One region of the Idiomarina sp. H2 genome, then DNA from elsewhere that is predicted to be linked to it. Evidence: predicted binding sites of a transcription regulator. Region 1 holds the regulator's gene; each other region holds the start of a gene.
The links. The regulator sigma-54, encoded in region 1, starts transcription at its own class of promoters, with help from an activator protein. The targets are predictions, from matches to a motif close to GTTGGCACGNNNNTNGNNT.
Positions count from the first base shown of each region.

Region 1 (7,676 bases):
AATGTCGGCCGACATAATTTCGTCAATGCGACGGCTGGGATCAATAGTTAACAACTGGGTTAAAGTAATTTCGCCAATGAGTTTTTCATGGCGATCCACGACGTAGAGTTTATCGGTGGCTTCGGGCAGCTCACCTTTAAGGCGTAAATAACGCAACACAACATCAATAGTGACGTCCGAGCGCAAGGTGATGGTATCGGTGTTCATGATACCACCGGCGCTGTCTTCGGCATATGAGAGCGCGGTTTCCGCACGTTCCCGGTCGCTTTCGTCCATGGACTTCAGAACTTGCTGATAGACTGGCTCAGGTAAGCCCCGCAAAACGTAGGCAAGGTCATCGGTGTCCATGCCTTCGGTGGCCGCCGCAAGATTCTCCGGCGCCATTTGACGAATAATGTCTTTCTGAACCTCTTCGTTCAGTTCTTCAAGAATCTCGCCGTGTTCATCTACGTCAACCAGTTTCCAAACAATGGAACGGCTTTTGGGGGGTGAGGATTCCAACAGCAACGCCACGTCGCATGCCGGCATATTATGCAGCATACGGCGTGCAGCAACGAACATGCCATCGGATAGCGCGGAGTTAACCTCCTGAATGCGCTGCATGGCATATTCTTTGTCGGAAAGCTCTGCAATCATGCTTACTCGTCTTCCTCGAAGCGATCTTCAAACAAAGCACTAACGGCATCCAGTGCTGCTTGTGCGTCTTTTCCTTCGGCACAGACTTCAACAGTTTTTCCCTGTTGACTGGCCAGTAGCATCAGGCACATAACGCTGGCAGCGTTAACGCATTGCTCACCCTGAGTGACAGTAATGTCTGACTCAAATTCCTGCGTTAATTGCGCTAACTTTGTTGCCGCACGTGCGTGCAAGCCTAGTTTATTGCGAATAATTAGCTTTCTGCAAACTTTATCCATGGGTTTTCAGTTCCCGGTGTCTTACCTGAACTTTTACAGCTTTCTGTTCAAAACGCTCGGCTAACTGCTGAGAAATATAAACCGAGCGGTGCTGACCACCGGTACAACCGGTAGCTATGGTCAGGTAGCTTCGATTGCTGCGCTGGAAGTGTGGCAACCAGGTATCAAGAAAGTTTTCTAGCTGATAAATAAATTTAGTCACCAAAGGTTCCTGACGAAAGAAAATCTGCACGTCGGTATCCAGACCGGTAAGCAGCTTAAGCTCGGGTTGCCAGTGCGGATTAGGTAAAATGCGCGCATCAAAGACAAAGTCAGCGTCTTTGGGTAAACCATATTTAAAGCCAAAAGACTGAAACACAATAATCAGCTTTTTATCCGCTCGTCCCAGCACCCGCTCAGTGACCTGTTCGCTTAATTGGTGCAGCGATAAATCACTGCTGTCCAGGCGCCAGGTTGCGCGTTCCATAATGGGTTCAAGCATTTTATGTTCGGCCTGAAGCGCTTCTAGCAGAGGCAGTTCTTTTTGCGATAACGGATGCAGGCGACGAGTCTCGCCAAAACGCTTTAGTAAGGTGTTGTCGTCAGAGTCAATAAACAGAATTTCCGGTTCAACGCCTTTTGGCAAAAAGCTCAGAGAGTCCAGTAGCTCTTCGGAGTGCTCCGGTAAGTTGCGAACATCAATGCTAATGGCTATTTTTTGATACTGCTCTATGACTGCATGCACCAGAGTTGGTAGCAGGCTTATGGGTAAATTATCAACGCAATAAAAGCCTAAGTCCTCCAGTACGCGCAGAGCAATTGTCTTACCTGAGCCGGAGCGACCACTAACAATGATCAGTTGCATGGCGACTGCTCACCTTCGCCCACAAATAATTGATATAACGCTTTATCAGAATCTGCGTGGCGCAGTGCGCGAGTACAGTCTTTGTCGTTCATTCTTCTGGCCACTGTGGCCAATGTTTGTAGATGGTTCTCGTGCTCTGATTCCGGAACCAGAAGCGCGAAGATAATATCGACAGGCTGGTTGTCAATAGAATCGAATTCGATAGGTTCGTCTAAGGTCAGTAATACCGCTACCGGATGATTCGCATTAGGTAAGCGGCCATGAGGAATTGCGATACCTAAGCCAATTCCCGTACTGCCTAAACGCTCACGGTTTAACAGGCTCTCAAAAATGTCATGACGGGTAATGCCAGACAGCTTAGGGGCTACGATTTGACTAATGGTTTCAAGTAGTCGCTTTTTACTTGCGCCCTCGACTGCACACTTGGTGCAGTCGGGGCTTAACAATTCACTCAGTTGCATGGATTAATGTTGTTTCATTTTCTCTTTGTGTTTAATCACCTGACGGTCCAGTTTATTAATTAAACCGTCGATGGCCGCGTACATATCTTCGTGTTTTGCGTCGGCGAAAAGCTCACCGCCATTCACGTGCAGCGTAGCTTCCGCTTTTTGAATCGTTTTTTCAACATTTAGGATGACGTGAACATTAGTTATATGGTCAAAATGTCTTTCCAGCTTGGCAAATTTTGTGTCCACGTAGTCACGCAGAGCTTCGGTAATATCGATGTGATGACCGGTCAAATTAATTTGCATAACGTCTTCCTTCTGCAGTTAACAAAGTTACAAAAGACTTTTGCGTTGGCTCGATGATGGAATGTTTAACGATTCCCGATACTTCGCAATTGTCCTTCTTGCTACTTGGATACCTTGTTCGGCTATCAGTTCAGCAATCTTACTGTCACTTAACGGTTTACTGCGATTTTCAGCAGCGACCATCTTCTTAATTAAAGCACGTATTGCCGTGCTTGAACACTCGCCACCGCCCTCTGTACTGACATGACTTGAGAAAAAATATTTCAACTCAAATACGCCACTTGGGCAGTGTAAGTATTTTTGTGTCGTTACGCGTGAAATCGTACTTTCATGCATATCCACGGCTTCTGCAACATCGTTCAGAACCATTGGCTTCATAGCTTCTTCACCATGCTCAAAAAAGCCCTGTTGGCGTTGTACTATGCAATTGGCCACTTTCAGCAGCGTATCGTTTCTGCTCTCCAGGCTTTTTATGAACCAGCGGGCTTCTTGCGTATGGTTTTTTATGTACTGGCTGTCGGCTACTGACTTTGTTGCTTTACTCAAGGCCGCGTATTCTTCGTTCACTTTTAGTTTAGGTACGCTATCCGGGTTTAATTCGACCATCCAACGACCATTTTTTTTAGTAACGGCCACATCGGGAATAACATATTCAACGGGTTGCTGCGCAACTTGCTCGCCCGGGTGCGGGTGCAACTGTTGAATTAATCGCATAGTTTGGCGTAAATCGTCTTCCGATAGCTTCAGTTTACGCTGAATGGTGCGAAAATCGCGACTGCCAAGTAAGTCCATATGTTCAGTCACTAAGCATAGAGCAACCTGCTTGTATTCAGTGTCGTCGCTTAGTTGACGTAATTGAATGGCAAGGCATTCACTGACGCTACGTGCGCCGACACCTATTGGGTCGAAATGCTGAATACGCTTAAGCACCATGCAGACTTCTTCTGCCTCAACTTCGGGCAGGCGCACAGCTTCAATAATTTCATTAACATCAACCATCAGATAGCCATTGTCGTCTATGGCTTCAATAATGGCTTCAGCTATGGCGGTGTCTTCTTCCGAAAAATGAGAAAGTTGCATTTGCCAAAGCAGGTGATCCTGCAAAGACTCGCTGGTAGAGCCTTGATAGACCTCAAAATCGCCGTCAAAGGATTTACCTGAAGAGGCTGCACCGTTGGCCGGGGTATGACTGGAGTAGGTGTCGTCCCAACTGCTGTCGACCGGCAGTTCGTCAGGCATTTCCTGGGTTTTTATAACGTCGGATGTTTCCCGTTGGCTGTCGTCTCTTTCTTCAATATTGCGAGTTTCGGGTTGGTCCGCGTCGTTACTCGTTTCACCTTCAACCTCCAGCAGCGGGTTGCTGTCTAATGCATCCTGAATTTCTGACTGAAGATCGAGCGAGGAAAGCTGCAGCAGGCGGATGGCCTGTTGGAGTTGTGGCGTCATGGTCAGGTGCTGACCAATTTTTAGCTGCAGACTTTGCTTCATAATGACTGTCCCGGTATCACGTTATAGGGTGAACTGCTCACCGAGGTAAACGTCTCTAACCTGTTGATTCGATAATATACTTTCTGCATCCCCACTGGCAATAAGCTCACCATGACTGACAATATAAGCGTGTTCACAAACAGACAATGTCTCGCGAACGTTGTGATCAGTAATAAGTACACCAATACCACGTTGCTTTAAATGTTCAACAATCTTTTTAATATCAATAACCGAAATAGGGTCAACTCCGGCAAAAGGCTCGTCCAGCAAAATAAACGTAGGCTCCGCTGCCAAGGCGCGGGCAATTTCAACCCGACGGCGCTCACCGCCTGAAAGACTCATGCCCTGACTGTTTGCTATGTGGCCTATATGAAACTCTTCGAGCAAAGCATCAAGCTGTTCTTCACGCTCATTAGTTGAAAGTTCTTTACGAGTTTCCAGAATAGCCATCAGATTATCGCGCACGGTCAATTTGCGAAAAATGGACGCCTCTTGTGGCAAATACCCAATACCCCGGCGTGCCCGTTCATGCATTGGCAGTAAGGTAAGGTCATTGTCATCCAGCAGAATTTGACCTTTATCGCTATTAACCAAACCGACTATCATATAGAAGGTTGTGGTTTTACCTGCACCGTTGGGGCCCAGTAAACCAATAACCTGCCCCTGACTTACTTCCAGGCTAACGTCTTTAACGACTTGTCGGCTTTTGTAGCTTTTGGCTAAATGTTTGACTCGTAAAGTTGCCATATTAAGGGTTCTCGTTATTTTTTTCGTCGGTATCGGTTTTTGGTTTAGGCGTAAAAATAGTGATAACACGGCTGTCTTCTTCACCTGAACTGCTTGCCGTTACCGTTTGTTTATTCAAATCATAAGTAATCAAACTGCCGCTTGAGCTACTGCTACCTTGAGAGATGCGAGCGTCGCCACTAAGCTCCAGTCGCTGTTCCGACTGAAAATAGGTGATTTTTTTTGCTTCAGCGTTAATTTCATTGCCGTCGTCCAGCGTCTGGCTGTAAGTAGCAGGAGTGCCTTCTGCAATAAAAATATCTGCTTGCTCGGCGCTTTCGCTGGCGGATGCTTCTAGTCGATCGGCGCGGATTAATAAGGTGCCCTGACGAATAATAACGTTGTCCGTTAAAACCAGGCGGTTATTTTTAATATCAAGCTCTTCCTTACTCGACTCAACTTCCATGGGTTTACTAAAGTCAGACTTGCCCTGAGCCATAACCGCTGAGGGTATTAAGGCAACCAGGATGAGTTTACTCAGCAGGCTGGAAAATCGTTTTAACATGTCTTTTTAGCTCCATTCGTTCAGCTTTCAGATCCGCAGTCATACCGTTACCCCGAATTAATAGCCGTGGTCCGTGAATGCTTACAGGATGTTCTGTGCTCATTGACTCATTTTTTAAATCAACAATCAGGTACTCGGTTAACACTTGCTCGATGTGAGTATCCGGCTCTAAAGCAAGTATTTCAACATCATGCTCTAAAATCAGGGTTTGATCGTCGTAGAAAGTGCCTTGCGCGGCACTGACTTCCCAAAGCTCTTCGCCTTGCTCAGAAAAGACTGTGTAAACCGGACGCTTAAGTTCGGTCAGACCAATTTGGTTATAGTGAGACATTTTCTCAGATTTTATCTTGTGAGCCAGTAAACCGTCACTTTCGAAAATACGCGTCTCCAGCCCAAAAGCGGTAAAATCGGGCTGCATAGTGCGTGTTGTCGCCGCGTTGTTACCATCAGCATCATCACTAAAAGGGCGCCAGACAAGCAATAGCCCGGCACCGAATAATAAAATTAGAATGACAGTAACGCGTCGGCTCACACACTGGCTCCTGTAGCCAGGTGCAGTTGCCCTTGACTGAGCATGATTAAATCACAGACTTCGCGCACGGCACCATGTCCACCATGGCAGCGTGAAATATAATCGGCCTGTTGTTGTACCGATGCGTGAGCGTCCTGGACTGCAATCCCCAGACCCGCCGCTTTAATTAAAGCTAAATCGGGGGTGTCGTCTCCAACATAAGCAACTTGCTCCGCGCTAAGGCCTAACTTTGTTAGTAGCTCATCGAAAGCGGCTGTTTTATCGTTCTGTCCCTGATAAATAAAGCCGACATCTAAATGTTCCATACGGTGTTCAACAATGCGTGACGTTCGTCCGGTAATGACTGCCGTTTCAACACCTGATTTTTTCAGTGCTTTCATGCCAAAGCCATCCCGGGTGTGAAACGCTTTCAGTTCCTCACCATCATTGCCTAAGTATATGCGACCGTCGGAAAACACCCCGTCGACATCCAGAACCAGTAGCTTTATTTCGGAAAAACGTTTAAACAGGCTTTTTTCAATGTCGCCGTACCAGGTATTAATACATTCCATCAGAGCACTCCCGCCTGCAGTAAGTCATGCATGTTCATTGCGCCACAAGGCTGTCCATCGTCGTTGGTAATTATCAGCCCATTTATTTTTCGGTCCTGCATGAGTTTTAATGCCTCAGCGGCCAGCATGTCCTCGTTCGCAGTAATACAGGAGCGGGTCATAACTTCAGCTATCGGAGTTTTATGGACATCGATTCGGTTATCCAGAATGCGACGTAAGTCACCGTCTGTAAAAATGCCGGCGAGACGTTGGTTTTCATCAACTATCGCGGTCATACCCAAGCCTTTACGCGACATTTCCAGTAACGCATCACTAATAATAGCGTCGGCTGGAATAACCGGAACACGCTCGCCAGTGTGCATCACGTCATGCAACCGCAATAGCAGGCGTTTACCCAGCGAGCCGCCGGGGTGTGATAGTGCAAAGTCGTCGGCGGTGAAGCCGCGGGCATTGAGCAGAGCAACCGCCATCGCATCGCCCATGACAAGAGTTGCTGTTGTAGAAGCCGTGGGGGCTAACCCGAGCGGACAGGCCTCTTGTTCAACTGCGATACAAACATGAGTATCAGCCAGTCGGGCAAGAGTGGAGCCTGGTTTGCCAGTCATTGAAATTAAGGGCACGCCCAGACGTTTAATGACCGGAATAATATTCAGCACTTCGGCCGTTTCGCCACTGTTAGATATCGCAATGACCACATCCTGAGCCGCAACCATGCCTAAATCTCCGTGGCTGGCTTCGCCCGGATGTACAAAAAACGCTGGTGTGCCGGTTGAGGCAAGTGTGGCAGCTATTTTCCCGCCAATATGACCGGATTTACCCATGCCGGTGACAATAACGCGGCCTTTGCAATTAAACAGAGTTTGGCAGGCGGCATCGAAATTATCATCCAAATATTGATACAGGCCTTCAATCGCCTTCTTTTCGATATCCAGTACTTGTTCGCCCAGTAGCCGAAAGTTCTGGGTGACTTGTTTCATGGTCATGCCTCTGGCGTTGTACTTTTGCCCTGTATAATACGTCATTCGGTACAACTCTGCCTACCGTACACAGGTAAATCTTGTATTTTATTACAAAAATAATTACTATACCAACCAGACGGTTGATAAAGTAAGTGTAGGTAAAGTGAATACACCATGGTAGAGAAAAAAGGCGCAGGGCGACCCAGCAACAGAGACGTCATTCTGGATGCCGCAGATCAATTGGTCGCTGCCGAGGGTGCAGGGCACCTTACATTTGACGCCTTGAGCCAGACAACGGGCATCAGCAAAGGTGGTTTGCTTTATCATTTCAAGAGCAAAGATTGT
Region 1 is NZ_SNZY01000005.1:159,818-167,493, reverse strand. It holds gene mgtE (magnesium transporter) at 1-636, opposite strand, end outside; gene DET62_RS08320 (HPr family phosphocarrier protein) at 639-914, opposite strand; gene rapZ (RNase adapter RapZ) at 907-1,758, opposite strand; gene ptsN (PTS IIA-like nitrogen regulatory protein PtsN) at 1,749-2,219, opposite strand; gene hpf (ribosome hibernation promoting factor) at 2,223-2,510, opposite strand; gene DET62_RS08300 (RNA polymerase factor sigma-54) at 2,538-3,998, opposite strand; gene lptB (LPS export ABC transporter ATP-binding protein) at 4,020-4,745, opposite strand; gene lptA (lipopolysaccharide transport periplasmic protein LptA) at 4,747-5,289, opposite strand; gene lptC (LPS export ABC transporter periplasmic protein LptC) at 5,258-5,821, opposite strand; gene kdsC (3-deoxy-manno-octulosonate-8-phosphatase KdsC) at 5,818-6,372, opposite strand; gene DET62_RS08275 (KpsF/GutQ family sugar-phosphate isomerase) at 6,372-7,349, opposite strand; gene DET62_RS08270 (TetR/AcrR family transcriptional regulator) at 7,506-7,676, shown strand, end outside.

Region 2 (7,676 bases), on a different contig from region 1:
GGTTTCGCAAATGCCGGTAAGTCAGCATGCACCGCAACGGCTGCTACGTTATCAATTTTAGGACGCTCATTCGCCGGAATATTAATACCGAAGTTACCCAGCATGGTACGAAAAGTCTGGTCAGTAAAAGGCGTCTGCTCGCCAGTTCCCGGCAAGCCAACAACCAGACCATAGCCAATCAACTGGTTAGAACGAATGCCCTGAACCGATGCGATGTCTTTTATACGAGAGGCTTGCACCGGAGCAACCAGCATTGAGAGCAAACTCACCGCAAGTGCGAATATCTTAAGCGTTCTCATGCCTTACTCCTTAAAATGGCCATATCGGGCTGTTAAAGAAACGGGTTAACCAACCCTGCTCCTGAACCTGGGCCAGACTGCCGGTACCCGAGTACTCGATACGCGCATTGGCGACACGAGTTGAAGGGATTTGGTTAGCCGCGGTAATGTCCTGCGGACGGATCATACCGGTTAAGCGAATATACTCATCGCCGGTATTAATGCGCATCCATTTTTCGCCACGCACAATTAAATTTCCGTTAGGTAGTACTTTAATAACGGTTACGGTAATTTCGCCATTTAATTGGTTACTCTGGTCAGAGCTGGCGTCGCCATTAAAGTCTCTGGTGCCATTCACCCCGGCAGAAAGAGGGTTACCACCGACGGTAATGTTCCGTCCAAACATGGTCGGAGCACCAAGCTCTGCCGAGCTTTCTTTCGAAGTTTCAGTCGTTGCTGTTTTACTGGCAGTGGTTTGCTCCTGCAAAGTCACCGTAATAATGTCGCCTAATCTGCGGGCTTTAATATCAGAATACAGGTTATCCGCGTAAGCATCCTGAAACAAAGAACCTGTTGGCACCACCGGCTGAGCACGCTCTTCCGGTAACACGGGTGCGTAATATGGGTCATCGGGCATAGGTTTATGCGGGGTTTGCGCACAACCAGCCGCAACCAATACTGTTAAAGAAACAAGGAAAAAACGCATAAAATCACCCGCTATTATTTAATGACGACAACAATTAAAGCTGCTGGTTAATATAACTCAGCATCTGATCCACAGACGAAATCACTTTCGAGTTCATCTCGTAGCCACGCTGACTTTCAATTAAGTTAACCAGCTCTTCGGTCACGTTCACATTTGAGGTTTCCAACGCGCCCTGAATGGTATTACCCATACCGTCAACGCCCGGAACCGCCTCTAAAGGAGCACCACTTACTGCTGTTTCTTTATAAAGGTTTTGCCCCATAGGCTCTAAACCGGCCGGATTAATAAAGTTAACCAGGTTAAGCTGCCCTACCACAATGTTGTCCGGGTTGCCGGGTTGGGTAACTGTCACTTCACCTTCTTGTGAAATACTGATAGACATGGCGTCTTCCGGAATTTGAATCGCAGGTTCTATATTGTAGCCATTACCGGAAGTCACTAGCTCACCATCTTCGTTCAGGGAAAACTGACCGTTACGGGTATAAGAGATGTTGCCGTCCGGCATCAGCACCTGAAAGAAACCTTTACCGTCAATCATCACATCCAGCGAGTTGTCGGTTGTCTGTACATTGCCCTGAGTATGAGACTTTTGCGTCGCCACCACCTTGGTACCGGCACCCAGCATCAAGCCGTTAGGTAGCTCGGTGTCCTGCGCTGACTGCCCGCCCGGCTGGTTAATGTTCTGATACAACAAGTCTTCGAATACCGCCCGGCTCTTTTTAAAGCCGATGGTGCTGGAGTTTGCCAGGTTGTTGGAAATAACTGAAATATCGCGCTGCTGCGCGTCCAGTCCGGTTTTACTTATCCATAATGCTGGGTTCATAATGTTTCTCCTGAGCTACGCTTAGCTGATTCTCATCAGCGACTCAGAACGCTGAGCGTTCTCATCGGCGGTTTTCATTAATTTGACGTTCATTTCATACTGGCGCTGCAGAGCAATCATGTGCGTCATTTCTTCGACGCTGTTCACGTTACTGCCCTCAAGAGCACCAATTTCCAGTTTGACATTGGCATCGGCAATGGCTTGCTGATCATCTTTTAACTTAAACAAGCCATCGTTACCTTTTTCCATATTGCCGTTCGGCGGGTTAACTAATTTAATGCGGTCAATCACTTCCATGGCATTCGCCGGCGCGCCCATTGGACGTATCGACACATTCCCGTTCGCACCTATAACCAAATTATCAATTGGCATAGGAACAAATATTGGCCCGTTATCGCCCAAAACGGTTTGTCCCGTTGAGTTTTTCAACAAACCGTCAGTCCCCACTTCCAAGCTACCGTTACGGGTGTAACGCTCATTGCCGTTGCCATCATCGACGGCAATCCAGCCCTGATCCTGAATGGCAACATCCATATTCCGACCAGTCGTTTGTATTGCTCCACTGGCAAAATTTTGCCCGGGGCTTTCCGTCATAGAAAAGACTCGTGTTGGCAAACCTTCACCAAAGGCCTGCATAGCCCGAGCCTGTTGCAAGTCGCCTTTAAACGCCGTGGTATTGGCGTTAGCCAAGTTGTTGGCACGAACAGCGACAGCGTTCATATTTTCTTTCGCGCCACTCATCGCTACCCATAGCATCTTGTCCATAGCTGACCTCCAGCCAAAAATTTGTCATCTGGGTTAAGCAATGCAGATTTCGTGCCAAAAAAAAGACGCCCGAAGGCGTCTTTTGTTAATCGTAACCAATAGCTATTATCGAATCTGAAGAATGGTCTGATTAATGGTGTTGTTTACTTCAAGCGAACGCGAGTTGGCCTGGAAGTTACGCTGCGCAGAAATCAAATCAACCAGCTCTTTGGTCAGGTTCACGTTTGAGTTCTCCAGTGCTGATGATTCAATAGCACCGAAAGTCCCTGAATTGGCCTGGCCTGCAAGAGCTTCGCCTGACGCACTGCTTTGTTTCCATGATGTACCGCCAACCTGAGTCAGACCTTGCTCATTCGCGAAGCGCACTAGTGCAACTTGGCCTAAGTAACGAGTATCACCGTTCGAGTATGTCGCTGAAATAAGCCCATCCTCTGCAGTTTCCACTTTAGTTAATCGGCCTAACGTACTGCCATCTTGCTCAAGAACGTTAACTTCAAATTCCGAAGCATACTGAGTAGGCAGTCTGTCTCCTTGCGGGTCTTGAAACTTAATATCCAAACTTTGGGCTGCATTTGCGCCATTGCTATATGTGCCACCCACTGCCACCGTCGCATCAGGAAAAGTTCCGTCAGTGAAACCAGGAGAGTTAGGACTCGGTTTGCCGTCTGGCCCAAAAGCCACACGAATCCCATTGTAGGGGCCGCCCCCCGAAAACGTTGCAGTTGGTTCTGCTTGCGAGTTCCCAATTACCGCTCCGCTAGCATCTTTCAACTCAGCGTCAACGCCCCGTCCATCGACAGTAGTATAAATGTCCCAATAAGTATCAGCATCAGCAGGAATTGCTGTACCCGGAGCGTTTTGTCCACCCTCTCCATCAGCTCGGCGAGCATAGTAGGTTGTCATTACATGAGACTCGCCAAGGGAGTCGTATATAGTTGTGGATGTTGATGAGGTATAACTACCAGTATCCTCGGGATTAAATGGCCTACCCTCAACATAATTTGGATCAGTGGGCACCGCTCCTGTGCGTATGGGAACTGACTCACTTCGCGAGTCGAGGTTAAACGACAGGTTCACGTTTTCAGTTAAGCTTGGCGCCCCAGCCGTGTCAGGAATACGAAGAGGCTGAGCAGTAGCTAAACTGGAGGACTGACTTGTTCCGGTCGTTTCATTAACAGGAAAACCGACCAAGTAATTCCCATTATTGTCAACCATATAGCTCTCGTTATTTAACTTAAACGCACCTGAGCGAGTAAAGTTGTAATCTTGATCGCCTATCTGGGATGCGGTTGCAAAGAAGCCATTTCCGCTAATGGCCATATCCAAAGAGTTTTCAGTAAAATCGAGCGTACCTTGACTAAATTGCTGTGCAACTGATGACGTTAACACGCCATCCCCCACCTTAGCTCGTCCCGAACTAAAGATACTACTGGCATAAACATCCGCGAACTCAGCACGTGATTGCTTGAAGCCGGTTGTTTTGACGTTTGAAATGTTATTTGCGGTTACATCTAAGTCTTTTTGTGATGCATTGATACCGCCGAGTGCAATATTAAATGACATAAGTCACCTCACTTGTTAGCTAATTTCAGTCACATCAGAAAGCTTGATGCCACCTAATCCTTTAAGATTCAAAACCACACCGCGGTCACCGCCGGTGCTGACACTTTGCACACGAGCGTGCATTTGCAATGGAAGCTCTTCAGTCTGACCACCTACTTGGGCATTCACAGAGAACGAATAATTTCCGGCGGGCGCTTCTTCGCCGTTAGACATAACGCCGTCCCACTCAAACTCTTTTGTTCCCTGCTCCACATCACCTAAATCAATGGTTTTAACCGTTGCTCCCGTGGAGTCTTTAATACTAATTTTTACATTCTGAGCCGTCTGCGGTGTCGCAATCATGCCCGTTACGCCAGCCCCTGATTCCAGGTTAGCCTGATCAGTCGGCACCAGAACTTTACGCCCAACCATAGTTGAAGCCTGAAGTGCCTGATTCGAGGTCATGTCTGTCGCAAATTGGTCAAATCGGTCTGACAGACCGCTAATACCTTCCGCCATTGTGAAACTGGTCATTTGAGCGATCATCTGATCGTTCTCGACCGGCTTAGACGGGTCCTGCATACTGAGTTGCTCTGTTAACAGCTTGAAGAAGTCTTCTTGCTCCAGCTTTCCCTGCTCATCTGGATCAGCATATCTGGCATCGTCTTCTTTCTTCCATTTCAAGTCGTCAATGTAGGAATTATTGCTTACGCCTTCCATTACTTATCTCCTGCTTACCCTTGACCCAGACGCAATAAACGTTGTGTCATTGTTTTGGCAGTGTCCGCTACCTGAACGTTTGTCTGGTAGGAACGCGAAGCCGAAATCATATTGGCCATTTCTTCCATGGTGTTGACGTTTGGACGGTAGATATAACCGCTTTCGTCAGCCATAGGATGATTTGGAGCATATTCAATTTGCAGCGGATCCTGACTTTCCACAATACCCAGTACTTTGACGCCGGCTTCCTGACCCGCCTGAGTCTGATTCGTCAGACTATTACCGCGATAGTCACCTTTAGCGTCGGCTAAAGCGGTCGCAAAAACCGGGTTTCTGGCCCGATAGGTTTCATCAATACTGCTGCTAATTGAGTTAGCGTTTGCGAGGTTACTGGCTGTTGTATTCAGTCGTACTGACTGAGCACTCATGGCCGAACCCGACACATTAAAAATGTTAAAAAGACTCATGACTTATTATCTCCCTTGTCCGCCCAGGGCTTTCTTCACACCGCTGATACGGCCGTCAAGAAAGTTCATGGTCATTTCATACTCCAACGCATTTTGTGCATACAAGTTTTGTTCCAACTGCACATCAACGGTGTTGCCATCGCCGGTATCCGGTTGCGTGGGTACGCGGAACTTTTCAGTTCCCTGAGGTTTAATTTCAACGCTGAAATGCTTTTCGTGAGTACGCGCCATTTTGTGGTTTTCCATACCGCGTTGCGCTTGTTGCAACGCCTGCTGAAAGTCCAGACCTTTAGCTTTGTAGCCGGGGGTGTCGGCATTGGCAATATTGTTGGCAATAAGCTCCGCGCGCTGAGTGCGTACACCCAACGTGTGTTGCTGTATTCCCATAAGCTTGTCCATGGAAAGTGCCATATTTTTGTCTCCACAGTGTTCGATAGTGAAGACAATGCAGGAAGTGTGCCAATTTAAGGAGGGATTATTACTTTTTCAGGCGGACATTTCCTGCAGGAAACTATTTTCTCCGGTAAATTATGCCTGGCTGGCAGCGGATCATCTCAAAATCCTCAGTAAGTCCTGAAATTGATTCGGATGCACCGAGAAAAAGATAACCGCCGGGGTTCAGCGATTGCCGGAATTGGGCAATAATTTTCCGCTTTACTTCAGGGGCAAAGTAAATAAGAACATTGCGGCAAAAAATAACATCGAATTTGCCCAGCAAAGAATAGCTGTCCAGCAAGTTCAAGTGACGGAAATGAATAAACTGCTTAAGCTCGTCTTTTACTCTCATGGAGCCGACTTTACTTTCGGCGTCCGTAAAAAACTTCTTTCTACGCTCAGCCGATAAACCACGCGCGAGAGCAAGACTATCGTACTCACCAATTGCACATTGTTCGAGAACCTTATTGGAAATGTCGGTTGCCGTGACTTTTATGCCAGCTCTTAGCCCACCCGGGTTTTTCGCCTTATACTCTAAGTACGTCATGGCAATAGAATAAGGTTCTTGCCCGGAGGAACAGGCTGCAGACCAAATTTTTAAAGGCCCGGTGTGATTCTTATATTCAGGAAGAATACGATCGTTCAGAATTTCAAACGGGTAAGTGTCACGAAACCATAAGGTTTCGTTGGTTGTCATGGCATCAATAACCGCTGCCCGCAACGCGCGCTCACTTAGTTTCATTGAGCGTTTTACGAGTTCCGACAGCGAATCGACATTAAACCGGCCCATTAAAGGGCTCAGCCGACTCTTCACCAGATACAGTTTACTTTCACCCAATACGATACCGCATTGATGTTCAAGGAACTGACGAAATTCCTGATATTCCGATAAACTTAATTCGCGATCTATCACGTTATATAAACAACTTCCGTTTCAGTTTCATTCGTTTCGTAGCCTGACGTTCACGTCAGGTCGAATATCGCACCTGATGCAATAGCATCAGGCTACGCAATAACTTCTGTATTCAGCCATTTTTGTACGGCGGTCGCCAGCTCATCCGGATGAAATTTTGCAATAAAATCATCGGCACCGACTTTCTTCACCATAGCCTGATTAAACACACCACTCAATGATGTATGTAAAATAACATGAATATCGCGTAAATTTGGATCAGCTTTTAACTCAGCGGTGAGCGTATAACCGTCCATAACCGGCATTTCGACATCGGAGACCAAAACGGGCACATGAGGATGCACTAAGCCCCCCACTTCCTTGGCTTTATCTTTTAAGTAATCTAAAGCTTCTTTACCGTTCTTTTTGACTTCGAGCGTAATACCCAAAGACTGCAATGCACGTTTTATCTGGTTGCGGGCAACCGAAGAGTCATCCGTAATCAAAATGGTTAAATCTTCTTTTGCAACATTGATAGGTGCATTCGCGACTTCTTCGCTGACATCCATATTAGCCGGCATAATATCAGCTAATATGCGTTCCACATCAATAATTTCAATTAATTCATCTTCCACTTTGGTCACCGCGGTAAGATACGCATCTCTTCCGGTACCTTTGGGCGGCGGCATCACATCTTCCCAGTTGATGTTAATGATGCGATCAACCCCTTCAACCAAAAAGCCCTGAATGGTTCGGTTGTACTCAGCAATAATGACGAAACGATTCTGAATATCGGTTAGCGCCCGACCACCGGTCGCCATACTCAAGTCAATAATGGATATAGCCTGACCACGGATATGCGCAACGCCACGAACCAGAGGGTTACGATTCGGCATAGCGGTAAGCTTAGGACATGGCAATACTTCACGTACTTTAAATACGTTGATGCCAAAGCGTTGTTTCCCATTTAGGTGAAACATTAATAGTTCCAGCCGGTTTTGACCGACCATTTGTGTGCGTTGATTCACTGAATCGAGAATGCTAGCCA
Region 2 is NZ_SNZY01000001.1:23,850-31,525, reverse strand. It holds gene DET62_RS00160 (flagellar basal body P-ring protein FlgI) at 1-299, opposite strand, end outside; gene flgH (flagellar basal body L-ring protein FlgH) at 310-984, opposite strand; gene flgG (flagellar basal-body rod protein FlgG) at 1,019-1,807, opposite strand; gene DET62_RS00145 (flagellar basal body rod protein FlgF) at 1,829-2,572, opposite strand; gene flgE (flagellar hook protein FlgE) at 2,678-4,135, opposite strand; gene flgD (flagellar hook assembly protein FlgD) at 4,151-4,834, opposite strand; gene flgC (flagellar basal body rod protein FlgC) at 4,849-5,301, opposite strand; gene flgB (flagellar basal body rod protein FlgB) at 5,308-5,712, opposite strand; gene DET62_RS00120 (protein-glutamate O-methyltransferase) at 5,813-6,649, opposite strand; gene DET62_RS00115 (chemotaxis protein CheV) at 6,742-7,676, opposite strand, start outside.
Region 2: a site for sigma-54 is predicted at 2,613-2,631, ahead of DET62_RS00145 (flagellar basal body rod protein FlgF). Genes of this name have one in related genera too.

Region 3 (7,676 bases), on a different contig from region 1:
TGCAGCTGACCCGTGCTGGTGTTGATTACGGTAATTCGACCAATAACGGCTCTGAAATTTTAATGAGCGAACCGGGCTTTGGTGTTAGTCAAAGACTGGAGCGTGAGCGTCTTATTCATTCCCGCGAAGTTCAGTTAGCGCGTGCTATTGAAGAAATCAAAAAGGTTTCTGCCGCCCGAGTCTTGCTTGCTGTACCTAAAGAAAATGTGTTTGCCCGTCGCGAAAAACAACCCAAAGCATCGGTTATGCTGAATGTGCGCGGTGGCACCTCGTTAAGCGAAGAAGAAGTGGCCTCTATTGTTGATATGGTTGCCTCGTCGGTGACCGGACTCAGTACTGAGCATGTAACGGTCACTGACCAGGCCGGACGTCTGCTTAACTCTGGTTCGCAAAGTGCACTGGCGGCTAAAAGTTCGCGTGAGTATCAAATTGAACAAAAACGTGAAGAGGCCTACTTAGAAAAAATAGACAGTATTTTGATCCCAGTGCTGGGCTACGACAACTATACCGCACAGGTTGACGTGACCATGGACTTTACTCAGCGTGAAGAAACTCAGCGTCAATTTAACCCTGATATGCCGGCTATTCGCAGTGAAATGACGGTTGAAAATCGCTCTGTCGGTAGCGCCATTGGTGGTATTCCCGGAGCACTCACAAATCAACCTCCTTTAGAGTCTGACATTCCGGAAGAAGCCGGAGCAGGAACAGCAGGTGGTGGTGCTAATGGCAGCAGTCACCGTGAAGCAACCCGTAATTATGAGCTTGATAATTCAGTCACTTATACACGCAGTCAAACAGGTACTATTAAGCGCCTGAGTGTTTCTGTAGCGGTTAACCATGAAGCAATAACCAATGAAGCGGGCGAGGGCGAAACGCAATCGCGTAGCGCTGAAGAAATCGCAAATATTCGCCGTTTGCTGCAAGGTGGCTTAGGCTTTGATATTAACCGTGGCGACAGCATCGAAGTCGTATCGGTACCGTTCGCGCAGTTGCCTGACTTAGGTGCCGGCGAGACGCCAGTGTGGGAAGAGCCATGGTTCTGGCGAGCTTTCCGTCTGGTGATGGGCGCACTAGTTATTATGGTATTGATTCTGGCGGTGGTTCGTCCAATGCTGAAGAAACTGATGAATCCGGAATCGGGTGTAGAAGATGATGCCGATGCATTTTCCGATGAGGAATCGATGGGCGACGAAACCATTGATCTGTTATCCTCACAGTTTGATGAGAGTGCAGTTGGGTTTGGGGCTGATGGTAGCCTGCAACTACCTGACTTGCACAAAGATGAAGACTTGTTAAAAGCGGTTCGCGCGTTGGTTGCCAACGAGCCTGAGCTGTCCTCACAAGTGGTTAAAGCGTGGTTGAACGAAGATGCCTGATCAAGATACTAGAACTAAGCGCGGTAAGGTTGAGTTTGATGTCGACACTTTAGAAGGTGTTGAGAAAGCGGCTATTTTACTGCTTAGCTTATCGGAAGAAGATGCGGCTCAGATTCTTAAACACCTGGAACCTAAACAGGTGCAGAAAGTGGGCATGGCCATGGCGAGCCTGGAAGACTTTAACCAGGACAAAGTGAACGCTGTACACCATTTGTTCCTGGAAGACATTCAGAAGTTCACCAATATTGGCTTCAAGAGTGAAGAGTTTGTGCGTAAGGCACTGACCTCCGCACTAGGTGAGGACAAAGCCGGTAACCTGATTGAACAGATTGTCATGGGCGGCGGTTCGAAAGGTCTTGATTCACTGAAGTGGATGGACTCTAAACAGGTAGCCACTATTATCCGTAACGAACACCCGCAGATTCAGACCATTGTCCTGTCTTACCTTGACCCCGAGCAAAGTGCAGAAATTATGGCGCAGTTCCCGGACAAAGTACGTCTGGACTTAATGATGCGAATAGCCAACTTAGAAGAAGTTCAGCCAGCAGCCTTGCAGGAACTGAACGAAATTATGGAAAAACAATTTGCCGGTCAGGCTGGTGCTCAGGCGGCGAAGATGGGCGGCCTGAAAGCGGCAGCCAATATCATGAACTATCTGGATACCAACATCGAAGGTCAGTTGATGGACTCTATCCGAGAGCAGGACGAAGAGATGAGTCAGAGTATTCAGGACCTGATGTTTGTGTTCGAAAACCTGGTGGAAGTCGACGACCGTGGTATTCAGGCCTTGCTGCGTGAAGTGGAAGGTGAAACTTTGCAAAAAGCGATGAAAGGTGCGGACGACGCGGTTCAGGAGAAAATATTCAAGAACATGTCGAAACGTGCCGGCGATATGCTGCGTGATGACCTTGAAGCTATGGGGCCGATTCGTATTAGTGATGTAGAGGCCGCACAGAAAGATATTCTGGCAGCGGCGCGCCGTTTAGCTGACGCAGGTGAAATTATGCTTGGCGGCGGTGGCGGTGACGAATTCCTATAAGGGTTTAACGCATAATGACGGATGATAAAGACGCAACCCAGCTTTGGGATTTACCTGACATGACCTCGGAAGAGCTCAAACAGGGCTCTCAGGTAAATGCGTTAAACAAACCCCGGCGCTGGCAATATGAGCCGCCGGAAGCGGACAATGAACAGGAAGAAGAGCTTAAGCCTCTGACCGCAGAACAATTGGAAGAAATTCGCCAGGCCGCACGCGAAGAAGGCCATAAAGAAGGTTTTGACGAAGGCCGCAATGAAGGCCTTAAGAAAGGCTATGACGAAGGTTACGAAGTTGGTAAAAAAGACGGTTTTGAAGCCGGTGAACAGCAGGGTGTTGAAGCTGGTAAAGAAGCCATGCAGGAGCAACAGCAGCAGTTAAGAGTTTTGCTGCAGAGTTTGTCTCATCCGAATGAACGTATTACCGAAGCGGTTCAGGACGAGCTGATTGATATGGTCACTGAGCTGACGCGGGTCATCTGTCTGGATGTCGCTGCTAATTCAAAGGAACTCATCGTAAAAGCCGTGCGCGAAGCTATTGCCGTATTACCGGTTACTGATCAGCGGGTCATTATTCATCTGAATGAAGAAGACTTAGCTATTTTGCAAAGTACATTTAGCGAAGACGAACTGAAAGAAAAAGGCTGGTTGCTAAATAAAGACGATTTACTGGAACGCGGCGGTTGCCGGGTTACTACAGAAAGCTCCACCATAGATTACACCCTGACCAGCCGTATGGAAGATGTGTTCTCCAAATTAAAAGGTTAACCCATGAGCGCTTCTGAGCAGTTAGTGAAACAACTACGCAAAAAACGTGAGCGTATCCAAAAGCCATCAGTGGCTGTGTCGGGATATCTTACCCGCGTCGTCGGTTTAATGTTTGAGGCCGTTGGCTGCCGTGCTCCTGTGGGGTCAAGCGTAGCTGTGGAGGCTGACAGCGGAGATATTGAAGCCGAAGTGGTGGGTTTTGAAGGCAACATCAGTTACTTAATGCCTACCGAAGACGCCCATGGCGTTATTCCCGGAGCCAGAGTACGCCCACTAAACCGCAAGAATCAATTGCCGCTGGGTATGGAGCTGCTGGGGCGTGTTATTGATGCCCGTGGCGAACCCCTTGATGATAAAGGTCCCATTTTTTCTGACGGTAAAACTTATCGTAGCAAACCCATGAACCCACTGAACCGACGTCAGGTGAAGCAGCCGCTGGATGTTGGAGTAACGGCTATTAATGCCTGCTTAACCGTGGGGCAGGGGCAGCGAATGGGGCTGTTTGCCGGTAGTGGCGTGGGTAAAAGTGTGCTGTTGGGCATGATGACTCGCGGTACCACGGCGGATGTGATTGTAGTTGGCCTGATAGGCGAACGTGGCCGGGAAGTAAAAGAGTTTATAGAAGAAATCCTCGGTGAGGAAGGCCGTGAAAAAGCGGTTGTAATAGCAGCGCCGGCAGACCAGTCGCCGCTTATTCGTTTACGTGGTTGTGAAACGGCCTCTCAGGTTGCCGAATATTTTCGTGACCAGGGTCTGAATGTGTTGCTGTTAATGGATTCACTGACTCGTTACGCCATGGCGCAACGGGAAATTGCCCTTGCTGTGGGTGAACCACCGGCAACCAAAGGTTATCCGCCTTCTGTTTTTGCTAAGTTACCAGCATTGGTCGAGAGAGCAGGGAATGGCGGCGACGGACAAGGTTCTGTGACCGCGTTTTATACGGTTCTGACCGAGGGCGACGATTTGCAGGATCCCATTGCGGACTCCGCGAGAGCAATACTGGACGGACATATTGTACTGAACCGGGAACTGGCCGACAGCGGTCATTATCCGGCAATAGATATTGAAGCTTCTATTAGCCGGGTTATGCCACAGGTTGTTTCGGAAGAGCATATGCAACAGGCGATTAAAGTTAGACAGTGGTACTCAAGTTACCGTCGCAATCGCGACTTGATTTCCATTGGCGCATACACCCGCGGAAGTGACCCGGCAATCGATCAGGCTATTGCAATGCAGCCGCGAGTAAGTATGTTTTTGCAACAGAAAATGCGGGAAGTTGTGAACTATGATGAAAGCTTGTTGCTGCTTAATCAGCTAGTCAATCCGAAGCAGAAACAGTCAGCGAGCATGTAACTTATGGCTGAGTTGGCACAATTGGAAATGTTGCTGGAGCTGGAACAGAGGCGCGAAGATAAAGCCGCTCAGGATTTCTCTCAGGTGCAGCAACAAGTGCAGGAGCAACAGATGCGCCTGGACGGTATGTCAAAATATCGACTCGACTACTTAAATCAGTTGCAGCATCGCGGGCAAAGCGGGATTGCCTCAATTCAGGTAGGGCAGTATCACGCATTTGTCGGTAAGTTAGATGAAGGTGTTGAACAGTTGCATCACGATATTATTAAGTTGCAGCAAGTGTTACAACAGCGCAAAGATCGTTGGCTGGCGCAGCGTCGCAAGCGCGAGTCGATAGATTTTTTAATAAAAGAAAAGCGCAAGCGTGAGCAAATAGCAGAAGCCAGAAAAGAACAAAATAATCTGGACGATTTTAGCAGCCAGCGTTTTATTCGCGCCAGAAAATAGTTGGAACGAAATTTGCTTAGATACTTACTAGATATTGTTTGCTCAGCTATTGAAAATAGCGCAAGCGCATTGCGAAGTATTATTAAGCAAGGCGTCAATAAGCACTTAATTCAGGAATAAAACTATGCAACAGCTGCTTAATTTAACCGAGTCTGCCGACAACTTTGCACGTATTGGTAAAGGTAACGATCTTTCATTAAAGAGCACCGATGGTGATAGCGGTGAGTTCTCGCGGCTGATGCTACAACAAAATAGTGGCGATAAAGAGCTGCAACAACTGGCCGCCAAAATTGAAGCTTATCAGAAAGCCGGTAATGACGGTGAAGGTGAGGTTGAAGGCAAGGACATTGAACGCAAAAATATTGGCGAGCCGGTGACCCGAAATTTATGGGAATTGTTACAGCAAATGAAGCAGGAAAGTGCTGAGGTTAGCTCTGAAGGCGAAACCGTGGTTAGCGACGAGAGTGATCTTGCTGCGGGCGATGGCGAACTAAAAATGACAGATGAGCAACTGGCGGAAATGCTGGAAGCTTTAATAGCTAAACTGGATTCTGCCGGTGAAGGCGAGGGCGATGCCGTTATGACTGATGCCGAGCGGCAGAAGTTTGCCGATGAGCTGCTGGCCGGCATGACCGATAGCGATAAACAGGCACTGCAGGCAAAGCTTCAACAACTGATCCAGGCCGCAGAGCAGGGCGAAGGCACTGAAAGTGCCGTTGAAGATGCCGGTAAGTTCATAGTTAATTTGCTTGAACCCCTTTTACCCAAAGCCGATGCTGATAAGTTATTAGTAGGTAATGAAAAAGCGTTAACTCAGGCTTTGAATGAGGCGGCAGAGCGAGTACTGTCTCAATTGTCTGCATCTGCGGATAAAAACACAGGCAAGCCGCAAAGTGCTGAAGAATTAACAAATTTGCTTAAGCAACTGGAGCAGCAGGTTTCCGCACAACAAGCGAAAGGCGAAAGTAGTGAGTTGAGTTTAGCGGAGCAAAAGAAACTGCAGCAGTTTACTGCCGAGTTACGCAAAATTTTAGCCAGCCAAAATGGCGGCGCAGATAAACCTCAGGCTTTGACTCAGGAACAGTCGGCTAAAGCTGAACAGTTATTGGCTGAAGTAAGACAATTATTAAAAGGTCGTACGGGGCAAAGTGAAAAGCCGGCTGAAGGTAAAACATCAGAATCGGTTATTACAGCAACCGATGTCAAAGCCGGTAAAGAAAAAGCTGGTTCCGGCGATATTGGTGCTAAAAACGATGACGGCAAGCAAACGACTAAAGCTTCTTCTGTGAATACCGCTGTTGAAGCAGAAACCAAGGTAGCCGATGCTGTTCAGCAAGGACAAGTCTTGCGGAATAACACCGACGCTTTGACCGATGCCAGTGCCGCCAGGGCAATACAGGGGCAAATGGTGTCAACCGCGCAGGGAACCGTAGCGGCAGGTGAGTCCAGCCAGGCGAATACCTTGCAGGCGCTGCAACGACCGTTAGATTTGCAACAAACCGAAGCGTCGCAGAAGCTGCAGGAACGCATCAATATTATGATGAGTAAGAATATCCAGCGTGCAGATATTCGTCTGGACCCTCCGGAGCTTGGCAGTGTTCACATTCGCGTTAATATGAACGGGGAGCAGGCGTCAGTGCAGTTTCAGGCGCAGACGCAGCAGGCTCGTGATGCCTTAGAGACGACGATGCCGCGATTACGCGAAATGCTCGAGCAGCAAGGCATTAATTTAGCTGATACCCAGGTTGGCGAGCAAAATAAAGAAGGCGGTCGCACCGCCGGTGGACAAGCCGGAGGAACTAACGACGCAGAGGACTGGGCCGTTGAAGGCGAAATAGCTTTAGAAGAGGGGCGTGTACTGACCGACGGACAAGTCGATTTCTATGTCTGAAACGGTATATCTAAAGCGGCTATCAAGCTATAGTAAGTGTCGGTGGATGGAAAAACAGGAAATAGAGCATGGCAGAAGATAAAGACAACAACGACGCGGAACAAACTGATGAGCAGGCCGGGGGGAAGAAGAAAAAGCTGATTATCTTCGGTGGTATCGGTATTGTTTTGATCATTACTGTCGTGTTGGTGTTGTGGCTATTTGGTGGCTCGTCTGAGGACGAATCCGTTGTTGCCTCAAATGGTACCAGTAGTTCGGCCGCGCCGTCTTCATCGCCTCGTCCGGAAATTGGCAATGCGCTCTATGTTGGTATGCCCCGACCTTTCGTTTTTATTGTTCCGGGTGATTCCCGTGAACGAACAGTACAAATTAAAGCGCAGTTAATGGTGCGCGGCGAAGAAAGTGAAGAACTGGCGAAAAAGCATATTCCGTTAATTGAAGGCACGCTGCATGAAGTGTTTTCTTCGACCACGGCTGACAGGTTAAAGACAGCTGAAGGTAAAGGACAATTGCGTGAACTGGCTTTGACCGAAGTTCGTTCTTCGCTTGAAGAAGTAACCGGGAAACCGGTTGTTGAACAGGTTTTATTTACCAGCTTGGTAATGCAATAAGTGAGCTATTATGGCTGTGAGTGATTTACTATCTCAAGACGAAATTGACGCGCTTTTACATGGTGTTGATGACGTTGAAGAAGAGGACACAGAGAAAGAATCCGCTTCTGCGGATGCGCTCGACTATGACTTTTCATCGCAAGATAGAATTGTTCGTGGGCGTATGCCAACGCTGGAAATTGTTAATGAGCGTTT
Region 3 is NZ_SNZY01000013.1:22,542-30,217, forward strand. It holds gene fliF (flagellar basal-body MS-ring/collar protein FliF) at 1-1,376, shown strand, start outside; gene fliG (flagellar motor switch protein FliG) at 1,369-2,415, shown strand; gene fliH (flagellar assembly protein FliH) at 2,430-3,179, shown strand; gene fliI (flagellar protein export ATPase FliI) at 3,183-4,532, shown strand; gene fliJ (flagellar export protein FliJ) at 4,536-4,979, shown strand; gene DET62_RS13775 (flagellar hook-length control protein FliK) at 5,104-6,870, shown strand; gene fliL (flagellar basal body-associated protein FliL) at 6,939-7,481, shown strand; gene fliM (flagellar motor switch protein FliM) at 7,498-7,676, shown strand, end outside.
Region 3: a site for sigma-54 is predicted at 5,016-5,034, ahead of DET62_RS13775 (flagellar hook-length control protein FliK). Genes of this name have one in related genera too.

Region 4 (7,676 bases), on a different contig from region 1:
AGTCGGATCATCGCTTGGTTCGCCCAGAAAGCGGTCTCTTGGCACGGTTCTAATATTGTTATCTAAAACCACTATGCCGCGGTCAAACAGCTGCTCCTGTTGCATGAACTCAAACGAATAAAGTATGGAGGTGTTTTTATCCAGTTGCCAGCGCAGCGACGGGTTAATAACCTTTTTCTTACTGCTGACATGATCGCGGAAACTGTCGTCATCCTGTATTGCACCGTTTATCCGCATGGCGAGGCTATCGCTAAGACCGCTGGTGTAGTCTCCTTCAAGACGATAGTGGTCATCGCTGCCAAGGGAGGTCTTTAAGTAACCTTCCGGCGCGTATTGTGGTTTACGAGTAACTACATTAATTACCCCTCCCGGATCCGAACGGCCATACAAAGCAGAGCCCGGGCCTTTCAGAACTTCTACGTACTCAATATTGGAAACGTCCCGATGCCCACCGAACCCGCGACCACTGGAAAAACCATTAACTAAATAACCGGTCGGTACATTTTCGTTGCCCGGGAACCCGCGCATAGAGTAGCTGTCCCATAAGTTACCGCCGTCGTTTTGCAAAGCAATTGACGGAGAAAACAGCAAAACATCGCGAAAACGGGAGATATTAATATCATCGACCAGACTACGGTCCAGTGTTGTAATTGCCTGAGGAATTTCCGAAACAGGAACATCTCCGCGGTAAGCCTGACGGTAATTAACTTCTATGTGCTCGAAGGATTCCCGTTCTTGCGCAAACGAGCCCATACTTATGATAGAGAGTAAACTTAAGGTAACTGTTTGGTATTTCATGGGTCCAAGACAACTCAGTTATTGTGTTTAAGTGTAATGTTATATTATAACAATAAATCTCTGATGTCGAATTCTGACTCGCTTAGTATTAAGATGAATGGGTACTAACATTGGTAATAAGGAGCTTTATGCACCATCACCATCATCACCACGAGAGCTCATCGGAGCGAATTGGTTGGGCGTTTTTCCTTAATCTGTGCTTTACCGTTATTGAATTTATCGGTGGAGTATTAACCAATAGTACAGCCATTTTAGCGGACGCTGTGCACGATCTGGGTGACAGCATTTCTATTGGTATGGCCTGGCTGCTGGATAAATTCAGCCGTAAAGATGCCACGCAGACTTTTACTTACGGCTATCAACGCTTATCTTTGGTTGGCGCTTTTATTAACGCGGTTGTACTGACTGCTGGCTCAATCTGGATTTTATTTGAAGCCATTCCGCGTCTATGGGACCCGGTAATGCCAATGGCGGAGGGTATGGCGTTACTGGCGGTATTCGGCGTTATTGTAAATGGTTATGCGGCGTTTAAATTGTCTCATGGTAAATCGTTAAACGAACGCGTACTTAACTGGCACTTATTAGAGGATGTTCTGGGCTGGGTTGCGGTTCTAATTGTGTCGATTATTTTAATCTTTGTCGACTGGCCTATTCTCGATCCTCTGTTGTCTATTGGCTTCACTTTGTTCATTCTGGTTAACGTTCTTCGTCACTTGGGTTCTACCGTTAAGCTCTTTGTTCAGGCCTCTCCAGACCCTGAAGTGTACCGGAAAATACGTGAACAACTGACCTCGCTGGAACTGGTTGATGACGCCCATCATTTGCATTTTTGGTCACTGGATGGCGAGCGTCATGTATTAACCGCGCATATTGTGGTATCAAAAGAACTGGAATGTTCAGAGCGCGCACTTTTAAAGCAGCAAATATCACAGCAGCTGGCAGCGTTTGAATTAGCTCATACCACCATTGAACTGGAATACCCTGACGAAGCTTGTCGAGACCATTAACAGGAGAAGATCATGGAATTGTTCGGAAGTTATACCTCGCCGTTCGTAAGACATTGCCGTATTGCTTTGCTTGAGACCAAGACAAAGTTTTCATTTACCGAAACGGATTTTGAAACCAGTGCCAAATTAAGCCCTGCGAAAAAGGTTCCCTTTCTTCACCACAATGACCTGCGTTTGCATGACTCTACCAGCATTCTCAAATACGTAAGGGACAAGGCGGATGAGCGTTTCTTTGCCGATGTAAAAGATTTTGATCAGTATTGCCTGGTTAATACGGCGATGGACTCGGCAATTAACGTGTTTTTGCTGGAAAGAGAAGGCGTAACGGCGGACAGTGTTAAGTATATTAAGCGCCAGCAGCAGCGTATTGATGACATACTGCAGTTAATGGAAGATAAAGAACATGCGGTGGCGTATGAAGGTCCGCACCCTTTTAGTGATGGTGAACTGAGGTTGGGTTGTTTCTTAAGCTGGGGGCTTTTCCGTGAGCGTTTTAATTTGGATAAGTATCCGCGACTTCAGGCTTTTGTCGATAAGTTAAACGACTATCCTTATTTCGCGGATACTGATCCTGGCCGCTCTTAAATATCTTTAATGGCGCGGCTGCGTTCGGGGATTTCCTCGTTCAGCAGCCGGTCATTTTGTGAATAATCCACGGGTACATCAATAAGGTGTACGCCGGGTTTGTTCAGGCAGTCTTTTAACAGCGGTATCAGGTTTTCGGTTTTATCTAAGCGGTAACCGTTAGCGCCATAAGACTCTGCATATTTCACAAAATCCGGGTTATCGAAATCTAAGCCGTAGTCGCTCAGTTTCATATGCTGCTGTTTCCACTTGATCATGCCATAGCCACTGTCGTTTAAGATAACGACAACAATATCCAGCCCCATGCGCACAGCGGTTTCAAGCTCCTGAGAGTTCATCATAAAACCGCCGTCACCGCATATTGCCATGACTTTCTTTTCCGGGTTAACCAGCTTCGCGGCCATGGCCGATGGTAAGCCTGCACCCATTGAGGCAAGGGCATTATCCAGTAGTACCGTATTTGGCTGACGAGCCGGGTAATTACGTGCAAACCAAATTTTGTAGATGCCGTTATCCAGTGCAATGACACCGTCATCTGGCATAGCTTCACGCACATCTTCTACCAGACGCTGGGGTAACACCGGAAAGCTGCCGTCATGAGCGCCTTCATCGGTATGGTCGCGCATGTGATCGCGAACTTTCAGCATAAAGTCGAAATCCCAGTGACTTTGCGGCTCAATCCCTTCTTTTAACTGCCAGATACTGTTACCAATATCGCCGATCATGCTGGCATGAGGAAAGTAAACCGAATCAACCTGGGCACCCTGAAAGTTAATGTGCACCACTTTACGGTTGTCGTTGTCGCCGGTTTTCATCATAAAGGGAGGCTTTTCCACCACGTCGTGACCGACATTAAGAATCAGGTCAGATTTTTCGATGGCGCGGTGCGGGTAATCGCCGTCGGAAACCGCCGCATTACCAAGCCAGCGTGGGTGGTCTTCGTTAATAACGCCCTTACCCATTTGCGTGGTAATAAAAGGAATACCGGTTTTATCGACAAATGCGCGCAGCATTTTGGCTGTAATTTTCCGATTGGCCGCAGCCCCTATCAACAGTACCGGGTGTTTTGCTTCGCGCAGTAGTTCCAGCACGTGGCGGACCGATTTATGCTCGGTAATAGGGCGGCGCGAATGACTGGCTTCTATAGGAAGGCTGCTGACCTCTTCGCGACTGATATCATCTGAGAGCTCCAGGTGAGAAGCGCCGGGGCGTTCATCTTCAGCGCGGCGAAAAGCCTCACGGATGTGCGCCGGAATACTGCTGGCGCTAATAATCGCCTGAGTGTATTTGGTAATGGGAGTCATCATGTCGACTACATCAATGATCTGGAATTGACCCTGATGACGTTCCTTTATGGGTTTTTGTCCAGTAATGACAACCATAGGCATAGCGCCGAGTTGCGCGTAGGCCACCGGTGTAACCAAGTTGGTTGCCCCCGGGCCTAAGGTGGAAAGGCACACCCCGGGTTTGCCGGTCAGGCGACCATAAGTGGCGGCCATGAAACCTGCGCCCTGTTCGTGGCGGGTTAAAATTAGCTCAATGCTGGATTTTGAGAGCGACTCAAGTAAGTCCAGGTTTTCTTCGCCGGGAATGCCGAAAATGTACTTCACACCCTCGTTTTCAAGTGCTTTTACGAATAAATCGGATGCTTTCACTTCGCTTTCTCCTTGCGTTAAAGAATATTCTTCTAGTTAGGCCTACGTAAAGCATAGGAGAGATGATCAAAAAAGGCAGCCAAAAGGCTGCCTTCTTAAGCGACAATCGAGTAAATCGATTAAGAGTTTTCGTCACCAGTCAGCTCTTCTAAGCGACCACGAAGCTCTTCGTCGTTTTGCGCCTGCTGAATAATCATGTTGTACTCTTGCGGAGTCAGACCCGCGTTTTCAACTGCTGCAATCATTTCTTCCTGTGCAGATTGTTGAATCTCACGCGCTTCTTCCTGATTTTCAGCTTGCTGGAACTGGTCGCGGTATTTTTCAGTAACGCCCTGAACATCTTCCATAGCGGTTACAAACTTAACCAGCATGCCTTCAGAAATTTCCTGAGTTTGCTGCTGTTGCTGCGCCATTGGATCTTGAGCTTGTTGCTCTTGAGCCATTGCTGCTGTGCTACCCAGTGCGAATACTGTTGCTAATGCGATAATTGTCTTTTGCATGATAATCTCCTAGATGAATTTATCAGTTTTACTTACGCTCTAACTAAAGCGAAGACTGTGCCAACTTTTCAATTAACTGATTTTTATAGCTTTTTGTTCTTGCGAAGTTTGCGCCGAGAAAACCAACTAAAAAATGTGTATCCTTAGTACACAGTTAAAGGAGGTCGTGTGACAAAAAGATACAGTTGGCCACTATCCAGTCTGCAAAGGCGGCTTCTGGTTTATGTCGTTATGCCAATGTTATTGATTTCCGGTGTAGCAATAAGCGTTGGGTTACAGGTTGCCTCTGATGAGTCTAATGAGCGGCTAAAAAGTGACTTAGAACTTCTGGGGCGAGCCATTAGCCTGCCTATAAGCGACGCCTTGTTGAATAACGACTTGTCCACAGTACAGGCGAATCTGGATTCGGTGTTCAATATTGGTCGGGTTTATGGTGCATCGGTTTATAACGTGTATGGCCAGCAGGTAGCGGAAGCGGGCATTACTGAAACCGACTTAAGCAACAGTCAGTTAGCACTACAAACCGTTCAGACTGGAATAAAGCAAGACGATTACCGTCGGGTGGAAGGCCGCGATGTCTTCTCTCAATTCCTGCCTATTGTTGATCGCGGTGGTCGCATTATTGGTTTATTACAGATAAACCGGCGGGCTAGTGATTTTGATGAGTCTTTTGAAACCTTAAGCCAATACGCCTGGCTGAGCTGGGCGGCGTTCGGTTTAATTACTATTGCGGTGCTGGTTTTTGGTCATTATCGCGGTGTCGGTCGGCATGTGGTGGCACTTAAGGACGCCATGTTGCGGGTCGCTGAAGGGAACCGCAGTACGCGGGTTACACCTGCTGGCCCGTCAGAATTGCAGGAGGTTGCGCAGGGTTTCAACCGTATGCTCGATAGTATCACCGAGGCTGAACAAGAGCTGGAGCAGCGCCGAGAGCACGAGGCCTCTCTGCAGCAAGCTTTGCGAGAACAGGAAAAAATGGCGGCTATTGGGAGTGTCGCCAGTGGTGTTGCGCACGAGCTAGGTGCTCCGCTTACCGTTATTGACGGCCGCGCCAGCCGCTTATTACGCAACCATAAAGACGAAGACAGTCAGCGCCAGCTAAAAGCGGTAAGAGGCCAGGTGCAGCGGTTAACCGGGCTGGTAAACCAACTGTTGGCTTTCTCCCGTACGCCGGTACAGCAGCGCGAAACCATTTCTTTACGTGAGCTGATAGCAACAGCCATGACCAGCATAGAGTTTGAGCAGGATAAGGGGTCGGCCAAAGTGGTAATTAAGGAGCTTGTCGACGTTATTCTGAAAGTGGATATCAAGCGACTGGAACTGGCCTTGGTTAATGTTCTTCGCAATGGTTTGCAGGCCGCTGAATCGGAAGTTGTGGTGGCAGCTGAGTACGCCGGTGAAGGTGTCATTATCACCATTGATGACGACGGGGAAGGCCTGCCCGAGTCTATGAAAGATAAAGCCTTACAGCCTTTTGAAACCAATAAACCTCAGGGTAAAGGTACCGGACTTGGTTTAACCATAGTTAAACACGTATTGAATGATCATAACGGGGAGTTGTCTTTAGCCAATAACCCCAATGGTGGTTGTCGGGTCACCCTGAGTTTGCCCGCGCAATGCCTTCGGCAAGCCGTTATTAAAGGAGGTAGTGAATGACCGCAGCAAAAGCCATGATAGGTGTTATTGAGGATGATCCGGCTCTGCAGGAGCTATTGGTTGAAGAACTGGAGGCCGAAGGCTATAAAGTTATGGCCTGGGGAAGTGTTGAGGCCTTTAAAAAGTCGGTAACGCCATTGGATTTGGTTATCAGCGATATCCGCTTACCGGGGCTGTCCGGCCTGTCTTTACTGGAAAGTTTAAAAAATGAAGATAATTCGCCTGCGCTATTATTGATTACCGCTTTTGGTACGGTTGATCAGGCGGTTGATGCCCTAAAACAAGGAGCTGATGACTTTCTAACTAAGCCGCTGGATGTTGAGCATTTATTGCTTAGCGTAAAACGGATCTTAGAACATCGGTCACTGCAGCGGGAGCTTAAACGGTATCGTCAGCAACAAAAAGGCCCCGGGGGCTTAGTCGGACAAAGTCCGTCAATGCGTAAATTGTATGACCAGATAGAGCGCATTGCTCCGGCAGACGGCAGCGTGTTAATTACCGGTGAAAGCGGTACGGGTAAAGAGTTGGTGGCTAAGGCACTGCATCAGTTAAGTGACCGTGCTGAGCAAAGCTTTCAGGCAGTGAACTGTGCAGGCATTCCCGCCGATTTAATGGAAAGTGAATTCTTTGGTCACGCAGCCGGTGCGTTTACCGGTGCTCAGAAAAAACGTCAGGGTCTGCTTAAGCAGGCCGACGGTGGTACTTTGTTACTGGACGAAATTGGTGAAATGCCAATGGCGTTGCAGGCCAAACTGCTACGCGTCTTGCAGGAAGGCACGATTCGCGCCGTGGGCAGTGACGAAGAAGAAACAGTGAATGTCCGGATCCTGGCTGCAACGCACCAGGACTTAGAGCAACAGGTAGAGGATGGGCGCTTTCGGCAGGACTTATTTTACCGTCTGGAAACCTTTAGCTTAAGGGTGCCTCCTTTGCGCGAGCGCGGCGAAGACATAGAGCGCTTAGCTAATTACTTTCTACAGCAGTTGCAAAAAAACAGTGATAAAACGGTTCGCAGCATTTCTCCGGCTGCACTGGAACAACTTTATAGCTACCGCTTTCCGGGCAACGTACGAGAACTACAAAATGCTATTGAGCGTGCTTTTACCTTTTCCAGAGACGATAAGATAGCGGTTGAAGATTTACCGCAAAGAATTCTGGATAGTGAGCATGAACCCGACGTGGAATATGGCACGGAGTGGCCGACTCTGGATGAATATCAGAATCAGTACATTTGTAAGGTACTGGCGCATGCCGAAGGGAACAAATCTAAAGCGGCTGAAATTCTCGGGGTCACAAGACGCACCTTATACCGTTGGCTGGAACAGCATGGCGAGTGATCAAACACGCGTTTTATCACGTAGTCTATACTAAGTTTTAGAATCATCTAACGGGAGTACTAAGTGAAAGTATTAATGGTATTAACCTCACACGATAAGCTCGGTGACACAGATCATAAAACGGGTTTCTGGGTAGAA
Region 4 is NZ_SNZY01000002.1:380,472-388,147, forward strand. It holds gene DET62_RS03945 (TonB-dependent siderophore receptor) at 1-798, opposite strand, end outside; gene DET62_RS03950 (cation diffusion facilitator family transporter) at 927-1,805, shown strand; gene DET62_RS03955 (glutathione S-transferase family protein) at 1,818-2,390, shown strand; gene DET62_RS03960 (acetolactate synthase large subunit) at 2,387-4,045, opposite strand; gene DET62_RS03965 (DUF4168 domain-containing protein) at 4,165-4,545, opposite strand; gene DET62_RS03970 (HAMP domain-containing sensor histidine kinase) at 4,714-6,201, shown strand; gene DET62_RS03975 (sigma-54 dependent transcriptional regulator) at 6,198-7,538, shown strand; gene DET62_RS03980 (type 1 glutamine amidotransferase domain-containing protein) at 7,602-7,676, shown strand, end outside.
Region 4: a site for sigma-54 is predicted at 4,592-4,610, ahead of DET62_RS03965 (DUF4168 domain-containing protein). Genes of this name have one in related genera too.